3 regions of the Neobacillus phoenicis genome follow, and region 1 is predicted to be linked to each of the others. Evidence: predicted binding sites of a transcription regulator. Region 1 holds the regulator's gene; each other region holds the start of a gene.

Region 1 (4,291 bases):
TCCCGCCAACAGTCATTGTTCCCATGACAAGTGCTTCCTCTGCTTCCATCGATCCTTTAACCTCTGCCTCACCCAAAATCTTAGCTGATCGTGTTTTCACATTTTCGCACGCCTCACTTGTTCCATATACATGAAAGCTGGAGCAGTCGACATTATTGACGATGGTTCCTTCTCCTCTTATGCTGATTTTTCTATATTGACCGCCAGGGTAACTCCCTGAACCATTTATGATAAGGTTACTGCTTTTCTCCATTGTCCTACCCCCCAATTACACTTTTATACTTTCTTTGACTACAGCATTTTTATGTTGTGAAAAATCTTCCCGGTACTCTACGACACCAATTTGGCAATTCCGCCCAATCTTTACCTGATTTCCCCGTACAACCTTGGCAATGGTATTCTCTAGTTCAATTTTGTCCCCTTCAATAAATTCCACTTCCAGCTGAGTGGAAAACAGCGGTTTAATAAGACTTTCAAAAAAAGAACCTCTATGTTTCACCAATATTGTTTCTCCGCCGATTTCCTTTGCCTTGCATGGGCCATGAAGTTGGATCGTAATTTGTTCGGCATTTAATAATCCGCCAATAGCAAATTGAGAATCTGCTTTAAAAATCTCCGCCTCACAATCTCCCTCTACCCTTAACACTCCATTAATTTTGATTTCTTCACTTTTCACTTTTCCACCAACAGATGCCTTGCCAGAAACCTTTAATTTTTTCACATATAGATTTTCATCAATCTTTGCCGTTCCATCTATCGATAAGTGTTGGGATTCAATCGTTCCCTTGACCTTTGCTTTACCGTTTATTTTGGCCTGTTCACTTGTCACATTCCCATCCACAGTCCCGAAACCATTACTTTCAAACTCAACGCAATCAACATCACTGTTAACCGTACCGAATCCATTGACAATGACCTGGCGAAACGTCCCGCCATTGGAAGCACCGAAGCCATTGATGACTAAGTCTCCTCTTTCCTTCATATCCATGTATATTCTCCTTTATAATAATTTTGCTTTGATCTCTTCCATACACGACATCAGTGAGAGCTGCACAACCATTTTCGTCCCCAGATCCATATGCATGGCTTCTGCGTTAATAAGCAAAAGACATGATGACACCCCAAGCTTCCTTGTTATCACTAATTCACAGCTTTTTTGTTTGATTAAAGCCGCATGCTCTTTTAGCACCTGAAGCAGCATCTTTCCTTCATCTTGATTAATCTCACCAGATTGCAGCAGCTTCTCAAGCACGTATACCTCGAGCATTCTAGTAATCGTAAAGGTAAGGCTTCCTTTTTCATTCTCAAGGTAAAAATCCATGACAGTTGATGAAACAATGTTACGTTTTACTAACTCATCTTTTCCTAGCTGCAAATCAGAAATATTCGGTGAAAACATGTCTGCCAGTTCATCTAGCGATAAATTTTCTTTCATTGTTTGGATTTTATTGATTCTTTCTAGAATCTTCTCTTTTGGAAAAAAGGTCTCCTGTCCAGTAAAGGTTGATTTACGGATGAACCAGTCTTCTGGAATAAGGTCCTTTCGCTTCCATCTATATAGCTGCCCATACGAAATTCCAGCTAATTCTAATAGGTCTTTTTTTGAGATTAACTCCTCGCTCATGATAAAAACCCCTTTCTATTTATCAATGTAACATAACACTGTTACGTTTGTAAAGCTGTGACTTACCTATTTTTGTAAAAAAAAAGACCTCCTACGATTAAATCATCGTAAAAGGCCTTCCCCTGTTCTATTCTTCTATATCCACTGTCGGATAGTGCTTTAAAAAGTAAACCAATGATTGCAGTTCCACTGCCAAGTCAATATGGTGAACCCGAATCGACGCTGGTACATTTAACCGAGCGGGCGTAAAGTTCAAAATCCCTTTGACCTCTGCTTTTACAAGTCGGTCCGTTATCATTTGGGCAACAGGAGCAGGGACCGTCAAAATAGCCACCTGAATATCACTATTTTCTAATACCTTCTCCAAATCATCCATATGATGAACCGGAACTTCACGAATCATGGTTCCCATTTTTTCCGGGTCGACATCAAAAGCGACCTCGATCTTCGTGTTGTTATTTTTTAAAAAGTTATAATTTAAAAAGGCAGTCCCTAAATTACCAACCCCAATTAATGCAACCTTCGTTAATTCATCCTGATCCAGCGTTTTCCGGAAAAAGGTTAACAAATAGTTAACATTATAGCCATACCCCTTTTTACCTAATGCCCCAAAATAGGAAAAGTCACGGCGAATCGTTGCCGAGTCTACCTTTACCGCTTCACTTAACTCTGCAGATGAAACTCTTTGTTTGCCGGAAGTATGCAGGTTCTTTAAAAATCGATAATAGAGGGGCAGCCGTTTCGCTGTCGCCTGTGGTATTTTCATCGTTTCGTTACTCATATTCTCCCACACCCCATGAATGGTTTTTTAACTCTTATTTAACCTGTTCATTTCTTCTAAAATCACCGTTTTTACCGCCTGTTTTTTCCACTAAATAGGTTGGTCCAATAACCATCCCTTTATCAACTGCCTTACACATGTCATAAACGGTTAACGCACAAGCAGATGCAGCTGTGAGCGCTTCCATTTCCACACCTGTATTCCCCTTAGTTTTCACCGCTGCCTCAATATGTAATTGAAAGTTTCCTGTTTGATCCTCTTCCCATGCAAAAGAAATATTCACACCTGTCAGTGGAATGGGATGACACATTGGAATGAGATCCCATGTTTTTTTTGCCGCCATCACAGCAGCAACCTGGGCAACAGCTAATACATCGCCCTTTTTCATCTCATGATTGGTTATTTTATCAAAAATCTCTTTACTTACGGTTATGCTAGAATGAGCAAGAGCAGTACGTGCTGTTTCGGGCTTGTCACTGACATCGACCATCTTTGCTCTGCCTTCTTCATTAAAATGCGTAAATTCGGCCATATAAAAAATCCTCCTATCAAAAAATAATACACTATTTTTCCTTTTATGTGTGTGAAACTTTGAACGAATCACTAGATTTTTTATAAGAACAGCACCTAGAAGAGTCCGAGTTATTGCTGTCATTCCGCTTATACGGTACACTAGTCCTAAGTAATAGAGGTGAATAAAATGATTTTATTGCAAGTGAATCAATTACAAAAATATTATGGTGCTGACCTTATTTTATCGAATATAAAGCTAGAATTACAAACGAGAGACCGAGTGGCCCTTGTTGGCCGTAACGGTGCCGGAAAATCGACTTTATTAAAGATTATTGCCGGACATTTGTCTCATGATGGCGGCGAGATCATCAAACCAAAAGAAGTAACCATCGGGTATTTAGCCCAGAACACTGGATTAGAATCCAAATTGACCATTTGGGACGAAATGTTAACCGTATTTGAGCCACTTCAAATCATGGAAAAATCGCTCCGCAAACTGGAAGAACAAATGGCCGATCCTTCTGTGTTTGAAGACCCAAGCAAGTACGAACGGGTGCTGAAAGAATATGATACCCTTCAGGTAAAATTCAAGGAGCAGGGCGGATACCAGTTTGAAGCTGACATTCGTTCGGTTCTGCACGGTTTAAACTTCCAGGATCATTCTCTCATGATTGCTAGTTTAAGCGGTGGTCAAAAAACCCGGCTCGCCTTAGGGAAATTGCTGCTAACCAAACCTGATATATTAATATTGGACGAGCCTACCAACCATTTAGATATTGATACCCTTTCATGGCTGGAACAATATTTACAGGGCTACGATGGCGCGATTTTAATCGTCTCTCATGACCGCTACTTCTTAGATAAAGTCGTGAATCAGGTCTATGAAGTATCCCGCAAGCAAATCCAAAAGTTTCCGGGTAACTATAGTTCTTACCTTGAACAAAAAGCGGCCAATTATGAGCGAGATTTGAAGCTTTATGAAAAACAACAGCAAGAGGTTGCTAATTTACAGGATTTTATCCAACGGAATCTAGCGAGAGCCTCCACCACCAAACGAGCGCAAAGCCGTCGAAAAAAGCTGGAGAAAATGGACTTAATGGACCGGCCTCTTGGTGATGAAAAGTCTGCCACTTTCTCTTTTGAAATTGAAAGACAAACCGGGAATGATGTACTAACGGTCGATTCTCTTGCGGTGGGTTATGATGGAGAGAAGGTATCTGAGGCGATTTCGTTCCGGGCTTTTAAAGGGGAAAGTATTGCTCTTGTGGGCCCAAATGGAATTGGTAAGTCTACGCTTCTAAAAACGATTATTAAGAAGCTCCCTGCCCTTGCCGGCACCATCTATTATGGAACAAACCTTTCCATTGGCTATT
Region 2 (4,291 bases), 840 kb from region 1:
CTCATCCTTCTTGCCAGATAATTGACCGCCAAGTTGTAGGCCTTACGGATATCGTCTTGATACTGAATTTCCAAGAAAGAAAAATCGTCAAGCTCCATCCCTTTTTTTAAATTGAATTTAATTAGCACATCGCTGTCGACACTAAAAGCAAATTCTTCACCCTTGCCCTTGCCATAATCCATAAAAACATTATATCGGTCTACATTTTTTTGCTGTGTGGTGATTTTCGTAATAATGGCCATTTCCTTCACCTCAATCTCACTTTACCATACTTTTTTATTAAAATAAGGTAAAATAAAGCAAAAGGAGGTCTTCTACATGAAAATTGCCATTGCAGGTGGAACAGGCTTTGTTGGAAGGGCACTTGTCAATGAACTAAGTAAGTATGAACATGAAATAGTCGTTTTAACTCGCCGGGCAAGGAAGTCTAACGAGAAGGCCAACATTCGATATACTCAATGGTTAACTGACGGTGCGCACCCTGTTATAGACCTCCAAGATACGGACATCTTTATTAACCTCGCAGGTGAATCGATTAACAGCGGGCGTTGGACTGAAGAAAGAAAAAATAAAATTTTGACTAGCCGAATTGAAGCAGTCGATGCAGTCCTGGACATAATAAACCAATTAGAACGGAAACCGCGGGCTCTTATTAACGCCAGTGCGATTGGTATTTATGGAACCTCCGATAAAGAAATTTTTACGGAAAATAACGAAAAACTAGGCACTGATTTTTTAGCAGAAACAGTTGTAAAGTGGGAACAAGAGGCAAGCAAGGCCGTTCCATTAGGAATTAGAACGGTCTTATGCAGATTTGGTATCATTCTTGAAAAGGATGCTGGAGCTCTTCCTAAGATGTTGATGCCTTATAAGTGGTTTATAGGAGGCAATATTGGAAGTGGCAAACAGTGGATGTCATGGATTCATCTTGAGGATGTAGTGAAAGGTATTATTTTTGCAATTGAAAATGAACAAATTCAAGGTCCTGTCAATTTCACTGCTCCACATCCTGTGATTATGAGCGATTTTGGCAAAACACTTGCTCAAGTCTTGCATCGACCACACTGGCTTCCTGTACCTAGCTTTGCCCTTCGTTTGCTCCTCGGTGAAATGAGTACTTTAGTGGTGGATGGGCAAAAGGTTTTACCCAAAAAGCTCTTAGAACATGGTTTTCAATTTCAATACCCTGAATTAAACATGGCATTAAAAAATATATTTTCTTAAAAAAAGTATCATTCATTCCTCAAAAGGTAAAAATGGAAATAAGTACATATTTAGTGCTTCATTTTTACCACTTAGCTTGATGACAATTAACAAACAAAAAATGTTGAAAGGAATGAGCAAAATGGCGGGAAAAAAGAAAAAAGATTTGGGTAGAGGGAAATATACCTTAACTAGTACACAAGAGGTTTTATATCAGCGTGACTTTAAGATGGCTGACCGTGCCGGCGGCTATCATGACAGCAAAACTAAGCTGTAAGTGAAGGAATTCGATAAGTATACCAAAAATTAATTTAAATTTTTTCCATTAATGACCCCCTTTCTAATTGTAAAAGCTATTAGGGAGTGAGAGATTCCTTTCTCCCTCTAGCTTAAATTTGAAAGGGGTTTTAGTAATGGGTCGTATGCATAATGGAGGTTCTCACAAAAATAATAAAAGCTCACTTCCACAAACACCGAAAAATTTGAAGTCTGATGGCAACGATGTAGAATACTCTCAAGAATTTGCTGATCACGCAGATCTTGAAGCACAAGCCCGTGCTAATGCCGCTAACCAACGTGTGAAGAATAAGAAAAGATAAGCATACAAAAAGAGAAGCAGGCTTTGCCCTGCTTCTTAAAGTATATAAAAGGGGGGAAAATAAATGGTATTTCAGCGAGTTCTAATGAGAGATTTCAGCGTGCTAAGCTGTTAGAACTCGGTATTACTGTTAGTTGGTATTCACATTCCTTGCAGGTGCCTTTTTGATATAGTCTTTGATGAAAGGGACTGCATAACGGTCAAGTCCGAAGTAATAAACACCAGTTCCTACGAAAAGAAGAATCATTGCTGCTGTATAAAGAATTGGGTTCGTGCTTGTTGTGCCTGCCAGCATGAAGTTTAAGTTCATAAACGCACCGGCGATTAATGCTGGAAGAGTCGCTAAACCGACAACTAATCCTAAACCAACAAGTAATTCTCCCCAAGGAATTAATACGTTAAAGATCTGAACATTTGGAATAGCAAATTGTTGTAAGAAATCTGCGTACCAGGCTTGCACTGCTGGATGATCACCAGTTGCATTTGCGAGTGCTCCTTTTAAAAATCCGCCAGCGTCAAATCCACCTGTTAATTTATGATAGCCCGCTTCAATCCATTGTAAACCAAGCCAAACTCTTAAAACTGTCCAAACAACTGCTGCTTGAGGGGTTTTATACCATCTCATCACAATCATCTCCATTTATTTTTTTGTGAAATATTTCACAAATTAATATAATAATAATTACTTTCCCCTATCGATGAGGGGTGTTCAGCTAGCTGTTTATGTAGGGAAGTTAGTTTGTGCTTCTTGGTTTGTGAATTGTTTCACTATCTTCTCTACACTTATAATATACTCTCCTGTACTTTAAATGACAACGGCTTTCACAGTTTCTTAACATATTAATGTTAGAAAATTGAATAGAATGTGAACTTACTAAGTTGTTTATATTAGAATCGTGCTTCTACATAGTTGTGGATAAATATTCTGACTTTTGTGGATATTGTGAATAAGTCTGTGGAATACCTTTAAACCGGGACTTTTGATGTTGATAACGCAGTGGATAAACACGGAAAATTCGTGACTATTGAATTAAATTTTTACATTTTGTTCAAATAAAAAAGTAGTTCTAGTGGTTTGCTACTTCTACTTTTCCTTCTTCTCTCTGAAAATAGTAGATTTAGAGGTTTGCTACTTCTACTTTTTCCTTCTTCTCTATGAAAAAAGTAGATCTAGGACCTTGCTACTTCTACTTTTTCCTTCTTTTCTCTATAAAAAGTAGATCTAGAGCCTCGATACTTCTACTTTTTCCTTCTTTTCTCTAAAAAAAGTGGATCTAGACCCTGGCTTTCTTAAAATGAAAAAAAAGAGCCATATAGCTCTTTCATTATTTGTAGACTCTTATAAAGCCTTAAGCGTTTTTATTTGTTTCACTCTCTCGTATTCTCCTATAATCGGATAATAGATAAGATTATTTTGTTTGGCCAGAAGGGCAATTTCTCTATCTGTCGCTTTGATTACAAACGTTTCCTCCGCCACTTCTTCAATCCAAGTAATGGAAGGAGTCACCTGTTTATGCTTCACTCCATGCACCAGCCACGTTTCCTTCTTGTCACTCTTACTAAACCCCGTTACCGCTACTTGAGAACACGTATTATTCTGTTTAACTGGGGAATTTTTACACACATAGACTAAATCCTCAATTACCGCACTCGCTGTAGGAAACATTCCCGCTCCTGGTCCCTGAAGTGTAATCTCTCCAACTATATCAGATTGGACATTTACTGCATTCTGGACGCCTTCTACATGGTAAAAAGGATGTTCTTTACTCAATAGGGCTGGATTGACAGTTGCAATAATTTGATCACCTAACCTTGTAATACTCGCAATATGCTTAAACCTTAGCCCTGCATTTTCTGCAGCATCAATCAATTCACTTGTTATTGAAGTAATCCCTTCACGTTTAACATCCTGCCAATTGGGTTCTTTTCCAAAAGCCAGTCTGCTTAAAATCATGGTTTTATAAAAAGCATCAAAGCCCTCCACGTCATTTGTCGGGTCAGCTTCAGCATAGCCATTCTCTTGTGCTAATACTAACGCCTGTGCAAATGACTGCTTTTTCTCCCTCATTTCTGTGAGGATAAAATTGGAGGTGCCATTGAGAATTCCTCGAATTTGCTTCACACGATTAATGTTTAATAACTGTCTAAGTGTTTGTATAACGGGAATTCCTCCAGCAACAGTAGCTTCAAAACCAACCGAAACTTTCTTCTCCTCTGCCAGTTCAAGCAGTTCTTTCCCGTGGTGGGCGAACATTTCTTTATTCGCTGTAATGATGTGGCATCCACGCTCAATCGCTGATTTCAAAAATGTAAAAGTTGGCTCTTTGTCAACAATAGCCTCCACAACAACATCAAGCTGCTCGAGGTTTAAGATATCCGCAAAGTCTGTTGTTACTAATACATTTTGACTAATATTTCTCTTTTTTTGCGTGTTTCTGATGAGAACAGCGGCAACTTCAACCTTCTTGCCTAATGCAGCAGTGAGCTCCT
Region 3 (4,291 bases), 2.5 Mb from region 1:
GATTCTTCTTCCAATGTCTAATGTCGACCGAGCTCGGGAAGTAGCAAAAAGTATCTTAATTAGCTTATCTAACCCGCTGCAACTAAATTATCACGAAGTCTTTGTTACTCCTAGTATAGGAATCAGCATGTTTCCTGACCATGGGTTTACATACGATATGCTCATTAAACATGCAGACTTAGCAATGTACTTTGCAAAAAGCTTAGGGAAAAATAATTATCAATTTTACACCAATGATTTAATAGATCAATCACAATACGAGTTAGATTTGGAAATCAAATTGAGGAAGGGACTGGAACGGAATGAATTCATTTTATACTACCAGCCACAATTCAATCTACATACCAATCAGATCATAGGAGCGGAAGCGTTGATTCGTTGGGACCACCCAGAAAAGGGGCTGATTTCCCCCGCAGAGTTTATCCCAGTAGCTGAGGAAACCGGTCTTATTATTCAATTAGGTGAATGGGCATTAAGGACAGCTTGCTACCAAAACAAGAAATGGCAGGATGAGGGATTGCCACCTATCACGATCGCAGTAAACATATCGGCTAAACAATTTTTTCAATCAAACTTAGCTGAAATCGTCGAGAAGATACTTTTTGAAACAGATCTTGAAGCAAAGTATTTAGAGCTTGAAATAACAGAAAGTATGACAATGGACGTTGAACGCGCTATAACAACACTGGTTGAATTAAAGAAAATTGGTGTGAAAGTAAGTATGGATGACTTTGGCACAGGGTACAGTTCGCTTAATTATCTTAAACGGTTTCCAATTGATAAACTAAAAGTAGATCAATCCTTCATACGTGATAGTACAACAGACCCGAATGATGAGACCATTGTAAAAACGATCATTGCGATGGCTCACAACTTAAAACTACAGGTTATCGCGGAGGGCGTGGAAACAAAAGAACATGTCTATTTTCTACTTGAACAAAAATGCACCGAAGCACAAGGGTATTTTTTCAGCAAACCAGTATCCACTGAAGAATTTGAAAAATTTTATATTATAGCGGAAAATCAAAGGTAAGATTAAATCTACATAGTAAAAGGCAATGATTTCAAGTATTGGAATCATTGCCTTTTTTTACTATTTTTTCTACTATTGCGTCAAACGTTCGAGTACTTTTTCTACAAAGTTTGCATGATTGATATCTAAATCCAATATTTCATTTCTAAAAGATTTAAAACGCCCATTCGCTACTTCCAGTGTAAAGTACCCTCTTGGACTTAGTAGGTTAATATCACCAATAATATTTTTCCCACGTTCAGGATCAAATAAATGTACTAAGTTAGGATTGCTTGGATGTGGTCTGAACATACACCCCTGTTCCACGCAAACTCTTACGATATTACGTACCTTCGGATGAGTGATACTCTCAATTTTCTTATTAACTTCAATGCTGACCATATTGTATCCTCCTTTCCCATCTTAAAACAATATGAGGGTAGAGGGTGTTACATTCCTGTTAATGCATTTAATTGTCAGAAACTTTAGTCTTCATGTGCGAGGGATTTAATGATAAACTATTAAAAAATCATAAATCGAAACGAGGACAAAAATGATAAAAGCCATTTTTTTTGATTTAGATGATACGCTACTTTGGGACCAAAAAAGTGTAAAAGAAGCCTTTGCATCAACATGTAGATTAGCAGAGGAGAGGTATGCCATTTCTGCAGATCAACTTGAGGAAGCTGTTCGTGAAGCAGCTAGGAACTTATATTCTTCCTATGAAACGTTTCCGTTTACACAAATGATTGGTATTAATCCTTTTGAAGGGTTATGGGGGAATTTTTTAGATGATACGGAAGAGTTTAAGAAAATGAAAGAAATTGTACCCACCTATCGAAAAGATGCGTGGACATTAGGATTATCAGCAATGGGTATCGATGATTCTGAATTTGGGGTTGAGTTAGCAGAACGGTTCCCCCAGGAGCGGCGTAACCTACCATTTGTCTATGATGAAACGTTTAAAATTCTAGATGGATTAAAGGGAAACTATCAACTTCTTCTATTAACAAACGGATCCCCTGATCTTCAAAATACAAAACTAGCTATAACACCTGAGTTAGTTCCATATTTTGATCATATTGTTATTTCCGGTGATTTCGGTCGAGGTAAGCCGGATCCTTCAATATTCGAGCATGCCTTATCACGTATGTCTTTGAAAAAGGACGAAGTTATAATGGTTGGTGATAACCTAATGACCGATATTCTTGGCGCAAACCGTGCAGGGATAAAAACAGTTTGGATTAACCGTCATGAAAAACAACGAAATGAAGTCATTCCTACTTTTGAAATTAAACATTTGGAAGAACTTTATCCTGTTTTAGAAGAATTAAAATGAAGCTAAAAAATATTTATTTAAAAGGACACTGCCATATATGTGAGCAGTGTCTTTTATTATCAGGATAATCACGAGCTATGTTCTTAAAGTTTTCACATTTATAACTATAACAATGATGTTAATCACTTTCAGCTTAATATCTAAATGCTAAGTTATTAATGCGATACCTTTAACAACAGTATTTAGCAACAGTGAAGGAGAGTCCTGAAATGAGTGAAATTATTAATAATCGTGAACAACTAATGACTAAAAATACAGACCGTCTTACCATATTAATAGGAATCTTCCAAGATCTTCATAACGGAAGAAATTTAGATGAAGTAAAAGCTCATTTTGATGCATTGATAGGGAAAATTACATTGGATGAAATCACACAGCTCCAACATGAATTTTCAGAAGAGGGAAGTATTCCAAAAGCTGAGTTAAAGCGTATTTATCAGGAACATAGTGCCCTATTTCATGGATCAATTGAAAGAGAAAATAATTTGGAAAAGCCAGAGGATCTACCAGGGCATCCAGTTCATACGTTTAAACTGGAAAATAGAGAAATTGAAAAACTGCTTCAACAACAAGTTCAAGTCCATGTGGATGAGTTTGTAAGATACGATTCATCCGAAAACATTTACCATCTGCTGCAGGATTTGAATCTCTTATTAGACATTGATAAGCACTACAGTCGTAAAGAGAACTTACTATTTCCTTATTTAGAAAAGTTCGGAATCTTTGGACCGACTACAAATATGTGGAAAATTGATGATTTTATTCGCGATGCAATTAAAGAAGCAAAACAAAAATTAGCCAGTTATCAAGGTGAAAGGCAGGAGGTCCTTGGGGTCCTGAATTTTATCATAGAAGAAGTAACTGGAATGATTTATAAGGAAGAGAACATCCTTTTTCCAATGGCTTTAAAAAATTTATCTGAGGATGAGTGGATAAAAATTGCTCATGAAAGTGATGAGATAGGCTTTTGTTTAACAGGACCTGCGGAAGAATGGAAGCCAGAGAGAAAAGCCTTAGCCGAGAATGCTATAACCGAAGGCTATATTATGATGGAAACAGGAATTTTATCTTTAAAGCAATTAGAACTGCTATTAAACCACTTACCAGTTGATATTACATTTATTGATCATGAAGATGTCGTTCGTTATTTTTCCCACGGAAAAGAAAGAATTTTCGCCCGTACAAAAGCTGTCATCGGACGTACAGTTCAGAATTGTCATCCACCAAGAAGTGTGCATGTGGTAGAAGAATTATTGGCAGATTTTAAAGCGGGGATAAAAGACAGTGAGGATTTCTGTATCAAGTTCCTAGATAAATATGTATATATACGTTATTTTGCTGTACGGGATGAGAAAGGAAGCTACATCGGTACACTAGAATTTACACAGAATATTGATCCGATAAAAGCCATTGATGGTGAAAAACGAATCCTCTCCTAAATACAACAATTTAAGAAAGTAAGAAAGGTCCCATCAGCTAATGATGGGACCTTTCTTACTTTAAAGTTGATAAATAATATGGTGAATAAACACAATTTAGTCTAGAAGTGTAACTTTATTCCTATTTTAAGCGACTATAGTGCTGATAACAAAAACATGTTAAATAAGGGGATAAGAAAATGGCAAACAAAAAAATATATTTTGTCATAAGCACCGCTATAGTATTCGGACTTTTAACAGGCTGTGGCACAAGTACACAAACGAATGGTACCAATGGTGGAACGAAAACGGAAAATCAAAAGCAAGAAAAAGTGACGGCAAAATTTATTCCTTCACTTGAAATAAAAGAGGATAACCATGACATGATTGTCAAGTATGCAGTTAAAAATATATCCGGCAAAAAACAGACACTAACTTTTTCTAGTGGATTTAAGGCTGACTTTATTGTATACGATCAGAATGGGAAAAAAGTTAAACAATATTCAGAGGAAGTTTCCGTAA

Evidence for each region. The regulator Rex, encoded in region 1, represses fermentation and respiration genes when NADH is low (regulators of the CRP and FNR family bind a similar motif). The targets are predictions, from matches to a motif close to TTGTGAAATATTTCACAA.
Region 2: AA0X95_RS24325 (DoxX family membrane protein) is a predicted target of Rex. The motif match lies at 2,450-2,467, and genes of this name have one in related genera.
Region 3: AA0X95_RS14150 (DUF438 domain-containing protein) is a predicted target of Rex. The motif match lies at 2,432-2,449, and genes of this name have one in related genera.

What each region holds. Positions count from the first base shown of each region.
Region 1 is NZ_CP154847.1:225,911-230,201, forward strand. Features, by position in the region: gene AA0X95_RS01040 (cytoplasmic protein) at 1-253, opposite strand, end outside; gene AA0X95_RS01045 (polymer-forming cytoskeletal protein) at 269-988, opposite strand; gene AA0X95_RS01050 (YhbD family protein) at 1,001-1,624, opposite strand; gene AA0X95_RS01055 (redox-sensing transcriptional repressor Rex) at 1,752-2,405, opposite strand; gene moaC (cyclic pyranopterin monophosphate synthase MoaC) at 2,440-2,937, opposite strand; gene AA0X95_RS01065 (ABC-F family ATP-binding cassette domain-containing protein) at 3,106-4,291, shown strand, end outside.
Region 2 is NZ_CP154847.1:4,742,059-4,746,349, forward strand. Features, by position in the region: gene recX (recombination regulator RecX) at 1-242, opposite strand, end outside; gene AA0X95_RS24310 (TIGR01777 family oxidoreductase) at 319-1,224, shown strand; gene AA0X95_RS24315 (YfhE family protein) at 1,346-1,480, shown strand; gene AA0X95_RS24320 (YfhD family protein) at 1,617-1,802, shown strand; gene AA0X95_RS24325 (DoxX family membrane protein) at 1,932-2,426, opposite strand; gene AA0X95_RS24330 (homoserine dehydrogenase) at 3,141-4,291, opposite strand, start outside.
Region 3 is NZ_CP154847.1:2,720,085-2,724,375, forward strand. Features, by position in the region: gene AA0X95_RS14135 (EAL domain-containing protein) at 1-1,033, shown strand, start outside; gene AA0X95_RS14140 (hypothetical protein) at 1,106-1,414, opposite strand; gene AA0X95_RS14145 (HAD family hydrolase) at 1,566-2,351, shown strand; gene AA0X95_RS14150 (DUF438 domain-containing protein) at 2,561-3,790, shown strand; gene AA0X95_RS14155 (BsuPI-related putative proteinase inhibitor) at 3,970-4,291, shown strand, end outside.